3 regions of the Exiguobacterium sp. SH5S13 genome follow, and region 2 is predicted to be linked to each of the others. Evidence: riboswitches for the same ligand, from Rfam matches in the RefSeq annotation. Region 2 holds a riboswitch; each other region holds the start of a gene.
The links. Region 2 has a riboswitch for S-adenosylmethionine ahead of EVJ30_RS05075 (methionine ABC transporter ATP-binding protein). Riboswitches for the same ligand answer to the same signal wherever they lie in the genome.
Positions count from the first base shown of each region.

Region 1: another riboswitch for S-adenosylmethionine. It lies ahead of EVJ30_RS10755 (Na+/H+ antiporter NhaC family protein); the one in region 2 lies ahead of EVJ30_RS05075 (methionine ABC transporter ATP-binding protein).
Region 3: another riboswitch for S-adenosylmethionine. It lies ahead of EVJ30_RS12135 (MetQ/NlpA family ABC transporter substrate-binding protein); the one in region 2 lies ahead of EVJ30_RS05075 (methionine ABC transporter ATP-binding protein).

Region 1 is NZ_SJUS01000020.1:20,150-24,739, reverse strand. Features, by position in the region: gene EVJ30_RS10760 (GGDEF domain-containing protein) at 1-1,532, shown strand, start outside; SAM riboswitch class I at 1,631-1,726, shown strand; gene EVJ30_RS10755 (Na+/H+ antiporter NhaC family protein) at 1,798-3,081, shown strand; gene EVJ30_RS10750 (TVP38/TMEM64 family protein) at 3,118-3,750, opposite strand; gene trhO (oxygen-dependent tRNA uridine(34) hydroxylase TrhO) at 3,974-4,590, shown strand, end outside.
Region 2 is NZ_SJUS01000006.1:15,746-20,335, forward strand. Features, by position in the region: gene gcvH (glycine cleavage system protein GcvH) at 1-78, shown strand, start outside; gene EVJ30_RS05065 (PTS sugar transporter subunit IIC) at 123-1,178, opposite strand; gene EVJ30_RS05070 (thioredoxin family protein) at 1,368-1,625, shown strand; SAM riboswitch class I at 2,078-2,183, shown strand; gene EVJ30_RS05075 (methionine ABC transporter ATP-binding protein) at 2,262-3,290, shown strand; gene EVJ30_RS05080 (methionine ABC transporter permease) at 3,280-3,942, shown strand; gene EVJ30_RS05085 (MetQ/NlpA family ABC transporter substrate-binding protein) at 3,971-4,590, shown strand, end outside.
Region 3 is NZ_SJUS01000025.1:5,624-10,213, reverse strand. Features, by position in the region: gene EVJ30_RS12150 (Spx/MgsR family RNA polymerase-binding regulatory protein) at 88-483, shown strand; gene EVJ30_RS12145 (methionine ABC transporter permease) at 514-1,176, opposite strand; gene EVJ30_RS12140 (methionine ABC transporter ATP-binding protein) at 1,148-2,182, opposite strand; gene EVJ30_RS12135 (MetQ/NlpA family ABC transporter substrate-binding protein) at 2,192-3,013, opposite strand; SAM riboswitch class I at 3,091-3,194, opposite strand; gene EVJ30_RS12130 (iron-containing alcohol dehydrogenase) at 3,239-4,252, opposite strand; gene EVJ30_RS12125 (aminotransferase class I/II-fold pyridoxal phosphate-dependent enzyme) at 4,249-4,590, opposite strand, start outside.

The DNA of each region.
Region 1 (4,590 bases), on a different contig from region 2:
TTTTCCAAATGGACTCGATTGAACGAAAAGGCATTTATTTCACGTTTTCAGAAAGTATCGTCCTCATCATCTTTTTATTCTTTGATTTTGAGACGGCGCTCCTCGTCAACCAAATCGGACTTCTCGTCTTTCAGTTCGCCAACCTAAAACCGCGCGTCGCGCTCCGCCGCTTTCGGTTCACTTATCCTTGGAACGCGATCACGTCATTTTTAGAAATCGCCATCCCGGCAAGTGTTTACTTGGCCCTCGGAGGTGAAACTGGTCTTGGCTTCTATTCGCAGGATTCGTTCGTTCCGCTCGTCGGTCTGATCATTGCCATAATTTTGAACACGGTCGTCCAGAAGTATCAGGTCGGCTGGTGGTTCCGCGTCGATATCCCGGTCCGTGATTTTTTGAGCATCGCGTTTTACACATACATCGTCAGTTTGGTCTTCATCTTCGCCGCGTCGTTCTTCCGTGAGACGAACTTGCTCGTCGTCAGCAGCATCGCGGCCGCCCTCACGTTCTTTATTAAGCGGTTGATGATTCAAAAAGGGCGCCAAGACGCGTTCAAGTCATTGATCGAACAGTACGATGAAGCGAAAGAGGCCGTCTCCCTATCTCAAAGCGAGGCCCAGGCGATTGAAGTGTTCTTGAGTCAATGTGAGCGCCTCAACCAATATGATAAAGGGTTTGTCGAGTTCGTCCTGTTCGACCGAACGCTCTATTTCGATTTGTTGACGCGACAGCCGATCGACCGTCCACTCGTCTTCGACTTGATGGAAGCGCGCCATCCACACGCCAAGTCTGTCGATTATGAGATGCGCTTCGAATGGGACGCAGCGTTGTCAGATGCGTTTCATGACGATTACCACAGCTTCATCTCGGTCCAGTCAGAAGAGATTGACGGGATTCGCACACGTATCGTCATGATTGGTGAACACGTCTATGGCTATCCCCCCATCATTCAAAACGAGATGGTAAAACTGTTGAAATCGTTCAACCGAACGATCAGCCGATGCCACGAGCGCGACCGCCTATACACGGAAAGCCGCACCGATAGCTTGACGCTGCTCGCCAATGCGCGCGCGTTCTACGAGTATGGGATTCAACAAATCTCGGACGGCTCGATGTACCCGATCTCGGTCGCGATGCTCGACATCGACTTCTTTAAAAAAATCAATGACACGCACGGTCACCAAGTCGGAGACAGCGTGCTCCAAGAGTTCGGGCGGCGAATCCGGCAAATGCTCCGGACCGATGACTTTGCGGCCCGTTACGGGGGCGAGGAGTTCATCTTGCTGCTCAATCATTGCGACGTCGACCAAGCCGTCGATATCGCCGAACGGATTCGGCAGAAAATTGAAGATAAGCCGTTCCGTGTCGATGGGGTCGATATTCCCGTGACCGCCTCGATCGGTGTCGATACGATTCAAGCGTTCGGCGACAAACGGCTTGACGATACGATCCGTAACGCTGACCGGGCCCTTTACGTCGGCGGCAAGTACGCCGGTCGTAACCGCGTCGCCCATTACAACTTTTTGACGACATGACTTCCCCCCGCGTCCACTGGCGCAGGGGGATTTCTGTTGACAACCCGATTTGAAACAGGTACGTTAGGAAACGTGTCTAACAACTACATCATGACGACTTTTTATCAAGAGAGACGGAGGGACTGGCCCTTAGATGTCTCGGCAGCGGGTAACCTGTGCCAAATCCAGCGAGCGTTCTGCTCGAAAGATGAAAAGGGTGTCTCTTACAGAGAGAGCCTTTTTCGGAAGGCTCTTTTTTTCTATTCTTTGAAATGAGGTGAATCGATTGGAACAACCAACAGCTAACAAATGGGCGCTCTTGCCCTTGCTCGTCTTCCTCGTCTTCTTTATCGGGGCAGGTATTTATTATGGTGACTTTTACAAGTTCCCGGTGCTGATCGCGGCGTTGATCGCTTTAATTGTCGCCGCGATGATGACGAAAGGAAGCGTCACACAGACCGTCGAACGTATCGCCCAAGGCGCCGGTAATCCAGGTATCTTGATCATGATATTCATCTTCCTGCTCGCTGGCGCGTTCTCGACCGTCGCCGGTGCAATCGGTGCGATTGACGCGACGGTCAATGCGGCGTTGACGTTCCTGCCGCCGTCACTCTTACTGAGCGGATTGTTCGTCATCGCTGCCTTCATCTCGATGGCGATGGGCACATCGACCGGTACGATTGCCGCGCTCGCCCCAATCGCGCTCGGCATCCATCAAGAGAGCGGGGTCAATATCGCGATCGCGGCCGCGGCCGTTGTCGGCGGGGCCATGTTCGGAGACAACTTGTCATTCATCTCAGATACGACAATCGCCGCCGTCCGGACACAGCGGACGAACATGCGTGACAAGTTCCGGACCAACTTTTGGATCGTGCTCCCGGCCGCAATCATCACGACCGTCCTGTTAGCCGTTCTCTCAAGTGGAGAATCGACGATTGAAGTGGCCGCGTTCGAATGGTACAAATTGATTCCGTATCTCGCCGTCATCGTCCTCGCCTTGACCGGACTGAACGTCATCCTCGTTTTGCTCGGCGGCATCGCGCTCGCTGGCATCATCGGACTGATTGACGGAAGCTTGGCCGTCACGTCTTACGTTACGGCGATGGCCGACGGTATGATGGGCATGGCCGAGATCTCGCTCTTGACGTTATTCATGGGCGGACTCGTCGGGCTCATCTCGCATAACGGTGGACTCACCTATTTACGAGATGCACTCACGTCACGGATTCAGCGCCGGGCTGGTGCGGAATGGAGCATCGCCGGGCTCGTCAGTGCGACGAACGTCGCGACGGCGAACAATACGATCTCGATTCTCGTAGCAGGCCCGCTTGCCGCGAATATCGCCGATACGTATGACATCGAACGGAAAAAGTCAGCGAGCGTACTCGACATCTTCTCGTGCGGGGTACAAGGACTTCTGCCTTACGGGGCGCAGCTCCTCATCGCCGCCGAGTTGACGAACACGGCGTCCCCCGCCCTCGTCCCGTATATGTTCTATCCGTTCCTCCTGTTCATTTGCGGAGGCTTGGCGATCGTCTTCAACTTCCCACGTTTCAAAAAAACCAACTAAGCAAAAATCCTCGAAGGCGGCCGCCTTCGAGGATTTTTATGTTCTTGCTTCACGTTTACGTTTGAGCTCTTCGTTCCGTTTTTTGAAAGCGCGCCGTTTGAGAAGTTCTTCGAGACCGCGACTGATCGCCCACAATACGAGCAAGAGCAGGCCGAGCATCGATAAGCGGAACGGGCTTTGGATGAACTCTTGCCACTGATCACCGATGACCGAGAAGATGATGACGACGAGCAGTTTCCCGAATCCGGCCGCCAATACGAACGTTCGGAGCGGCATTTGAATCAAGGCGAGTAAGTACGTGATCAAACTGACCGGGATGAACGGCAACGAATATAAGAATCCGAGCGAGATTGGACTCATATGGTTGATGCGATCGAGCCAATAGACACCCTGTTTATGTTTTTCGAGCCAACGCGTCATCGGTTTGCGGAACACGTATCGGACGGCGGCGAACACGAGGAGCGTCCCTGCCAAACTGCCGATCCATGACAAGAGAACACCAAGCCAGAAGCCATACGTGGCAGCGTTCGCCGAGATGATCAAGACGAGCGGGAGAAACGGGAAAATCGCTTCTAGGAACGGGGCTCCGAGTCCAGCCCAAGGACCTCCCGGCAGTCCTTGGAGCCATTCGATGATGTTCAATATATATTGTTGTAGTGATGTGAGCATCTCAGTTTCCACCTTCGGCTTTCGTTACTACCTTTTACCCGAATTCGTTCAAGAGGACGCATCCCCCTGCCCTCCTCAAAAAAAAATAAAAAGTATTTGCGAAATTTCACTGTGATATCTATCATATAATAATGGACTTGTGGTTGCAGGCAAGTTCATTCGTCGAACGACACAACCCAACGTTCGTTTTCCTGCAAAAAACTGAACACAGGGGAGCAATAACATGGAAACAAAACCAATGCGGGTCTTACTGTACTATAAGTACGTCAACATCGAGGACCCAGAAACACTGACACAACAACACCTCAAGTATTGTAAGGACCTCGGGATCAAAGGACGTATCTTGATTTCTTCCGAAGGAATCAACGGGACGTGCTCGGGCACTTGGGAACAAACCGAACAGTACATGAACGACTTGAAAGCCGATCCATACTTCAGCGACATCGAGTTCAAAATCGATGAAGTCGAAGAGCATGCTTTCAAGAAAATCTTTGTCCGTCACAAACAAGAGCTCGTGACGTGGCGCTTTGATGGCGAGTTCGACGTGCCTAAACAACACGGTGCGTATCTCGAACCGGAAGAATGGAAAGAGATGATGAATCGCGATGATGTCGTCATCCTCGACGTTCGTAACAACTACGAGTACGATCTTGGTCACTTCAAAAATGCGATCAAAATCGACGTAGAGGCTTCTCGTTACATGCCAGACTGGCTCGAGGAGAACAAAGACCTCTACGAAGGGAAAACACTTCTCACGTACTGTACCGGAGGCGTCCGTTGCGAGAAATTTACCGCATATATGCGTGACCAAGGTCACGACAACATCTTCCACTTAAAAGG
Region 2 (4,590 bases):
GAAGTCGAGTTAAACGATTCAACGGACGTCGACAAACTCATGTCGGCCGAAGAATATGAAACGATGATTCAAGGCTAACAAAAATCCCGGTTTCTCTTTATGAGAACCCGGGATTTTTTGATTTAGTCGAAGTCGAGGCGGTAATGTTCAGGCTGGATGAGTGATGTCCGGTTGAACAGGCGGTAGAAGACAATCCCGAGCGTCACCGGAATGAGGCCGAACAAGACGATGACGAGCATGACGTTCCATAGGGCGAAGCCGCCTGGCATCAAGTGCAGGGCGTTGACAGGTCCGATGAGCCCGGAGACGCCGAAACCGGCGCTGATCGGTGTCCCCTCGATACGGAGGATACCGGCTAGCGCCCCGAGAATGGCCGCGTTCGCGAGCACAGGCAGCATCATGATCGGACGACGGACGAAGTTCGCCATTTGAATTTTTGGTGAGCCGAGAAAGTGGGCGATCGATGTCCCGGTGGCATTCATCTGCCACCCGGCGATGGCGAGACCGAAGCCGGCCGCGACGACACCGAGGTTGGCGGCCCCGGCGGCAACACCGGACAGGCTGATCGCCGTCGCGATCCCGACCGTCGAGATCGGAGAGACGATGATGAGCGAGAACGCCATCGCGATCAACATGCCCATCATAATCGGCTGGAGTTCAGTCATCGTCATGATGATGGTGCCGATGTACGTCGTGATCTGGGAGATGTACGTGAGTAAGAACATGCCGATCCCGCCGGCGATGACGATGACCGTCATCGGTAAGACGAGCACGGTGTACGTCTTTAATCGTGGTGACAACTGCATGACCATATATGTCGCAAGTGCGGCCGTCACGCCGGCCGTGATGACGTCACCGATTCCGGCCATGAGGAACGCACCTTCCTCGATGCGGATGGCGCCGCTCCCGACCTGGGTCGCAATGCCGATCGTGCCGGCCTCGAGCGCAGAACGTCCGAACTGCATGGCGACGGCTACACCGATGATGACGGGTAAGAGGCGCATCGCGATCGTCGTCGCATCTAAGATGAACTGTAGCGACGGAAAATAAGGAAGGATTGCTTTCGTGAGCTCGCCGAGGAGCGCGCTCGGGATGAGGGCGATTAAAATGGCGAGGCTGAGTCCGTTCAATACGTTCATCAAAAATTGTTTGCCTGTCAGTTTCGTTTGTTCCGTCATGGGTGGATTCACCTGTCCTTTTCTACGTGTTTGCTGTTATGTACGAAAGCGATAAAGTTAATGACCATACTATGCCTCTTTTGGGCGAGCGTCAACAAGAAATGTTGAACTATTCAGATTTTTCCAGTTGAGCACAACTTTTGAACAGATCGACTCACATTCATATACTTATAGAAGAGGTGAGAGAAAATGATTTCAGACGGATTGTTATATATATACGCCCCGATGTGTGGAACATGCGCTGTGGCCGAGCGGATGCTCGCGGTCGTCGAAGCGGTCGACCCGACACTCGCGATCGACAAGCAGGACGCCAACTTTATCCCGCAAGAGTTAGAAGCGTATCAAGTGATGAGCGTACCGGCGCTGTTAAAGCTTAAAGACGGCCAAGTCGAAGACCGATTATATGCGTTTCAAAACGTGCAGCACGTCCTATCTTTCGTTAAATGAGATAGGATGATTAGAATAATCAGAAAATTTTAAATAATCAGTTGACACAGAAAGTTCACGAATGGTATATTCATTACAACATCTTACTTGAACACAATATAGGACGAGATTTTCCAGCCATCAAGACGTTTTAGAACAGCCGGTGCATCACTTTACGCGACTTTTAGGTGGACCTTCCCTTAGATTGTCCCCCAAAAAAATCAAGCGCAGGGACACCGACCGCGTAACCGCACGGTACGTTCTAAGGCCGAGTGATGGATGGCTTGAATCCCCCATATAAGGATGAACACTCTGATCGGGCAAAAGAGTTTCATCTATGGGTTGTCCTTCCGTGACTCAAGGTGCTACGTTCTGTGTCATCCTCGGATGGCACCTTTTTTTGATTTTTCGCACAAAATAGTTTGACATGAAAATAATGTGTCGCTATTATAAAGCTAATCGAATAAACAACACTCTTATCAAGAGAGGCTGAGGGACTGGCCCTATGACGCCCAGCAACCGCGGAGCAATCCGAAATGGTGCTAATTCCAGCAAGGTGAGAACCTTGGAAGATGAGAGCAATCGTTGTCCGTACCGATAAAGTACGCACGTTTGCTCAAACGTGTGTACTTTTTTTGTTGTCAGGAGGGAAAGGTATTGATTCAATTACGTAACGTGGCCAAATGGTTCGACACGAAGAACGGTCGGGTCCAGGCGGTCGATGATGTGTCGCTCACAATCGAGAGCGGCGAAATTTTTGGAATAATCGGATATTCAGGGGCGGGGAAGTCGACGCTCATCCGTCTGCTCAACCGACTCGAGGCACCGTCAAGCGGTGAAATCGTCGTCGCCGGGAGCGAGCTGACGAAGCTCACTCCGAAAGAACTGCGCGGGGTGCGCAAAAACGTCTCGATGGTGTTCCAACACTTCAACTTGTTATGGTCGCGCACGGTCGCTGAGAACATCAGCTTCCCGCTCGAACTGATCGGGGTACCGGCCAGTGAACGTAAACGCCGCGTCCAAGAGCTCGTCGATCTCGTCGGTCTCGCCGGACGTGAAGACAGCTATCCGTCACAACTATCGGGCGGTCAAAAACAGCGAGTCGGGATTGCCCGCGCGCTCGCTACAAATCCAGACGTGCTCCTCTGCGATGAAGCGACGAGCGCACTCGACCCGAAGACGACCGATTCGATCCTCGAACTGCTCGTCAGCATCAATAAGAAACTCGGACTGACGATCGTCCTCATCACCCATGAGATGCACGTCATCCAAAAAATCTGTCATCGCGTCGCCGTCATGGAGGCAGGGAAGGTCGTCGAGACCGGCCAAGTCGCGGACGTGTTCCAACATCCGGAACAGCCGATCACGAAAGAGTTCGTCAAACAGATCGGTGCCGTCGACGACATGTCGCTCACGTTCGAGCATTTGAAAGCACGTTATCCGAGCGGCCAAATCGTCAAGCTCAAATTCTTGAACGAGACGGCCGAACAGCCGATTTTATCGGAAGTGTTGAAACAGCACGACATCGGCTTCAACATCATCGGCGGTAACGTGACGCAGTCGCAAGTCGGTGCGCTCGGGACGCTATTCATCCAATTGATCGGAGAGCCGGCTGAAGTCGAGCGGGCGATCGCCTCAATCCGGTCGCAGGCAGTGGAAGTGGAGGTAGAAAACGATGTTTCCTAATGTAGACTGGCAAGTCATGTTCGAACAGACGTGGGAGACGCTCTATATGACGCTCGTCGCGGGAGCCGCGACATTCGTCATCGGTCTCGCCCTCGGCATGCTCTTATATGTCACGAACGAACCGCTTATGACGAAGAATCGTCCGATTTACACGATCATCAGCGCGGTCGTCAACGTGTTCCGCTCGATCCCGTTCATCATTTTGATCATCTTGCTCATCCCGTTCACACTCCTCATCGTCGGGACGATGCTCGGCTCGACGGCGGCGCTCCCGGCGCTCATCATCGGGGCGGCCCCGTTCTATGCGCGCATGGTCGAGCTCGCGCTTCGTGAAGTCGACCGCGGCGTCATCGAGGCGGCCGAGTCGATGGGCGCGACGAAATGGCAGATCGTCTATAAAGTGTTGTTCCCAGAAGCACTCCCGGCCATCGTGTCAGGCATCACGGTGACGATTGTCGCCATCGTCGGTTACACGGCCATGGCCGGAGTCGTCGGGGGCGGTGGCCTCGGGAACTTGGCGTTCCTCGAAGGGTTCCAGCGTTCACAAAGCGACGTCACGTTCGTCGCGACCGTATTGATCTTAGTCATCGTCTTCGTCGTTCAGTTCATCGGCGATCGACTCGTCTCAAAAATCGACAAGCGTTCCGCTTGATCAAATAGAAAATTTGGAGGGTATCATAATGAAATCATGGAAAACAGTACTCGGATTGACAGCAGCATCAGCACTCACAATTCTCGCGGCATGTGGCGGCGGGGACTCAGAATCAGGCTCGGGCGACGATAAGACGCTCATCATCGGCGCGTCGAACGTACCACACGCCGAGATTTTAGAGCACGTCCAAGACGAATATGAAGAAAAAGGCTACACGCTCGAAATCAAGAAGTTCCAAGACTACGTGCTCCCGAACAAGACGCTCGCAGCTGGTGAACTCGACGCGAACTACTTCCAACACGAGCCGTACCTCGAGTCACAAATGGCTGAGAACAAAGACTATAAATTCGCTTCAGCCGGCGGCGTCCACATCGAGCCGATCGGTGTCTACTCACAAGACTACAAATCACTCGATGAGCTTCCGGACGGCGCTGAAATCATCATGAGCTCGTCGGTCGCTGACCACGGACGAATCTTGACGATGCTTCAAACAGAAGGCTTGCTCACGCTCGCTGACGGCAAGACGACAGACGCGACAGTCGCTGACATCGTCGACAACCCGAAAAACTTGAAGTTCAAGACGGACGTCGAAGCGGCACTTCTCCCGCAAGCGTTCAACAACGGTGAAGGCGATGCCGTCCTCATCAA
Region 3 (4,590 bases), on a different contig from region 2:
TGTGATTTGAAACATATTCCGCGTTCGACTCGTAGTAATGAGAGAAAATAAAAGAGTCCATACTTACGCAAAGGAGAAGTGGTTGTCGTGACGGTCACCGTATTCACGCATACAAGCTGCAGTTCTTCCCGCAAGACGCTCGATTGGTTACGCGAACAGAATATCCCGTTCATCGAGAAGAAATTGACCGACCAAGGAATGTCGTTCACCGAGTTCAAGGAGATGCTCCGGCTCACCGAAAACGGGACGACCGATCTCTTGTCTGTCCAAAAAAGTGTCTACAAACAAGCGGCCGACCAGCTCGACGAGATGTCGCTCCGCGAACTGTACAGTTTTGTCGCGACGCATCCACAGATCTTGAAGAGTCCGATCGTCGTCGATGACAACCGGATCCAGATCGGGTTCAGCGAGAAAGAAATCCGGACGTTCATCCCGCGGCATAACCGGATCGCCGACTTGAAACGACTATTAGACAAACAGTAAGAGCGCCGCAAATTTTGCGACGCTCTTTTGTCAGGCTTTCTTTAGTCGGGCCGCCAAACGGTTGCCGAATGATTGGATCGACTGCACGAGCAGGATCAAGACGAAGATCGTCACGTACATGACTTCCGGCTCGAACCGGAGATGCCCGTACTGATAGGCGATATCGCCGAGTCCACCCGCACCGACGAGACCCGCCATCGCCGTCGCACCGATCAGACCGATCGTCGCGATCGTCAGACCGAGCACGATTGACGACCGCGCCTCACGGATCAATACGTACCAGATGATCTTACGCGTCGAGATGCCCATCGCCTCGTACGCCTCGACGACGCCGCGATCGACTTCGAGCAGTGCCGACTCCATCAAACGGGCGATGTATGGCGCCGTGAAGACGATGAGCGGCAACAGCACGCCTTGGACGCCGATCGTCGTCCCCATGATGAAACGGGTGAACGGCAAGATGAAGAATAGCAGAATGATGAACGGGATCGAGCGGACGACGTTGATCACGCTCGACAATGCCCCGTAAAAGTAACGGTTCGCGAGCCGGCCATTCGGCCGCGTCAAGACGAGGAGCGTCCCGAGCGGCAAGCCGATCAGTGTCGAGATGACGAGCGCGACGCTGGTCATCGTCAGCGTCTGGATCGTGCCCGTCCAAATCAAGTCACCCCAATTTTCCCAAAACTGTAGCATGGTTCGTCACCTCCTTCACTTTGACGCCGCTCGCTTCAAGGTAGCGGACGGCTTGGTCGGTCTGTGCCTGGTCCCCGTCGAGATGGACGAGCAAGTTGCCGACGAGACCGCCTTTCAGCTTTTTGATCCCGCCCCCGATGATGTTCGGCAGCAGGCCGAACCGTTTCGTCAGCTCGGCGAGGACGGCCTGTTCGGTCTGGTGACCGATGAACGACAAGTTGACGAGCGTCCCGTGCGAGCTCAACACGTCGACGACTTCTTTCGGCACGTCGAGGTTCGCTTTCAAGAAGCGGCGCGTCGTCGGATGTTGCGGGTCTGAGAAGACGTCGAGGACGTCGCCTTCCTCGACGATCTTGCCGGCGTCGATGACGGCGACCCGGTCACAGATCCGCTCGATGACTTCCATCTCATGGGTGATCAAGAAGATCGTCAGACCGAGCTCGCGGTTGATCTCGAGCAACAGATCGAGGATTGACTCGGTCGTCTCCGGGTCGAGCGCGCTCGTCGCCTCGTCGCTGAGCAGGATGTCCGGCTCGTGCGCCAACGCCCGGGCGATGGCGACGCGCTGTTTCTGGCCGCCCGAGAGTTGCTCCGGGTAATGTTTACGGTGATCGGTCAGTCCGACGATGTCGAGATACTTGTCGACCCGCTCGCTGATCGAGCGTTTATCGAGTCCTTCTAGGCGGAGCGGGATGGCGACGTTGTCTTCGACGGTCGCCGTCTTCAACAGGTTATAGTGCTGGAAGATCATCCCGATGCGGTGACGGAGCTTCGATAACCCTTTTTTGTCGAGCGTCGTGATGTCTTGCCCTTCGATCTCGACTTGACCTGACGTCGGCCGTTCGAGCAGATTGATCATGCGGATGAGCGTGCTCTTGCCGGCGCCGCTCCGACCGATGATGCCGAAGATCTCGCCCTTTTCAATCGTCAGCGAGACGTCGTCGAGCGCAGTGACGGTCCCTTTGTTTACCGTGAACGTTTTTGAGATCTGTTTGAGTGCGATCATAGTGCCTCCTTAAAACGCTGGGACGATCGAGCCGTTGAACGTCTCTTCGATGAACGTCCGGACCTCGTCCGAGTGGTAGTAAGATTTGAGTGTCTCGACGACTTCATCGTCCTTGTTGTCGGTACGGACGACGACGTAGTTCGGGTACGGGTTGTCGACCGTGTCTTCATGGAACAAGGCGTCCTCATTGATCGATAGGCCGGCACCCATCGCGAAGTTCGTGTTGATGGCCGCGAGCGCGACTTCCGGGAGCTGGGTCGGGAGCTGTGACGCCTCGAGCTCGATGAATTCGAGGTTGAGCGGGTTCTCGGCGATGTCACGTTTCGTCGCCTTGTCCGTCAATCCTTCTTTCAAGGTGATGAGTCCGGCCGTCTCATACAGGCGCAGCGCTCGAAGTTCGTTCGCCGGGTCGTTCGGGACGGCGACTTTATCGCCTTCCTTCAACTCCTTGATGTCCGTCAGCTTATCCGAATAGAGCCCCATCGGGAAAGCGACCGTCTTGAACACGTCGTCGATCTTATAGCCTTTGTCCGACTTCTGCAGCTCGAGGAACGACAGCGTCTGGTAACTGTTCACGTCAAGGCTGCCTTCGTCGAGCGCCGTGTTCGGCGTGTTGTAGTCGTTGAACACTTTGATGTCGAGCTCGAGGCCATCCTCGGCTGCGAGTTCTTTTACTTTCTCGGCGATCTGCTGGTGCGGTCCGCCTGTCACGCCGATCGTGAGGGATTCTGTGCTGAGCGCTTCGCTCGCGTCCGATTGGCCGCACGCCGACAAGGCGATGGCCGCGAGTAGAGATGTTCCTGCGAGTACTGTTTTCTGTTTGATGTTCATGAATGATTCCTCCTCCAAAATAAAAGCCCGCTACTCATAAAGAGTGGCGGGCACGACAAGTCAAAGACAGTCGGACACGCTCATCTCCCAGACGTTTCGTCTGTTGGAATTAGCACCATGATCGTTACGATCTGGTTGCCGGGTTTCATAGGGCCAGTCCCTCCACCACTCTTGATAAGCTATCGGTCTTATTTAATTGTTATCATCTTACTTTTAATCCTTTTATTAGTAAACAGAAAATACTGAATTTTCAAAAATTATTTTCAAATAGTCAATATCGAGCGGGACGGGTGATCGTTGCAATTCAGTCTCGGCCCGGACCGCGTCGACCAGTTGCGGGATGTCGGCCGGAACGAGTCCGAGCGTCTCAAGTGACGTCGGCGCGCCGATCCTGGCGAGCCACGCCTCTAAATACGGGGCGTCAGACGAGCCACGCAACCGTTCTTGGACAAGGAGGCCGAAGCCGACCTTGTCGCCATGTAAGAACGGATGGGTCGACTCGAAGCGGCTGAGCGCGTTGTGGACGGCGTGGGCGACGGCGACGCGTGTCCCGGCGTCACCGAAACCACCGACGGCACCGCCGACGGCGAGGATGTGATCGACCGCGAACCGGGTCTCTGGCCCATACGCGGTGAAACTGGACTCACTCAAGTCGAGTTCGACGAGCCGGCCGCATTGTTCGGCCAAGGCGAGACCGGTATTGACGCCGGCATCAGGCGAACTGTCGCCGCTCAAATAGCGGGCCTCGTAAAACTTGGCGACCGTGTCGATGACGCCGGCTCGGAAGTAGTCGTACGGCGAGTCCGTCACGACCCTCGCGTCGACGATGACCCGCTCGATGACGACGCGGAACACGTCGTAGCGGTCATAGGCACCCTGCTCGTCATAGATGACGCTGAGCGGTGTGAAGGCGGCACAGTTCGAGGCGAGCGTCGGGATGACGATCAGCGGGACACCTTGCCGGTAAGCGACGAGTTTCGCCGTGTCGACGAGCTTGCCCCCACCGACGGCAAGGAGGACATCCACATCCTTCAAACGGAGCCGTTCGACCTCCGCGTCCGTGCATTCGCCACGGAACAGCGATGTCGGATAGGCAGTGATCGCTGGCAGGACGCGCTTGACGACGTCAAAACCGTTCTGCCCGCGCAGCACGTGAGCACGACGGCCAGCGATCAATTCATCGAGCCGCTCGAGCGCATCATCCGCATGGTCGTACTCGAGCACGGCTTGGCGGATCATGCCCGGACCTCTTCATACGTCGCGAACAGTTTCTCGATCCGCTCGACGGCCTCGTCGATCTTCGGCTCGGCGGAGACGAGCCCGAACCGGACGTACCGCTCGCCTTCTGAGCCGAAGAAATAGCCAGGCGTCACGGCGACCCCTGCCTCGTGGAGCAGCTTATGCGAGAACGATTTGGCGTCCCCGTCCGGCACTTTCGCCCAGACGAAGAACGAGCCGCTCGGGGCCGTGATGTCCCATCCGGCCTGACGTAACCCGTCGACGAGCCGGTCGCGGCGGGCCTCATACAACCGTGACAAGTCGTCCCGGAGCGAACGCGGTGACTCGAGCGCGGCGAT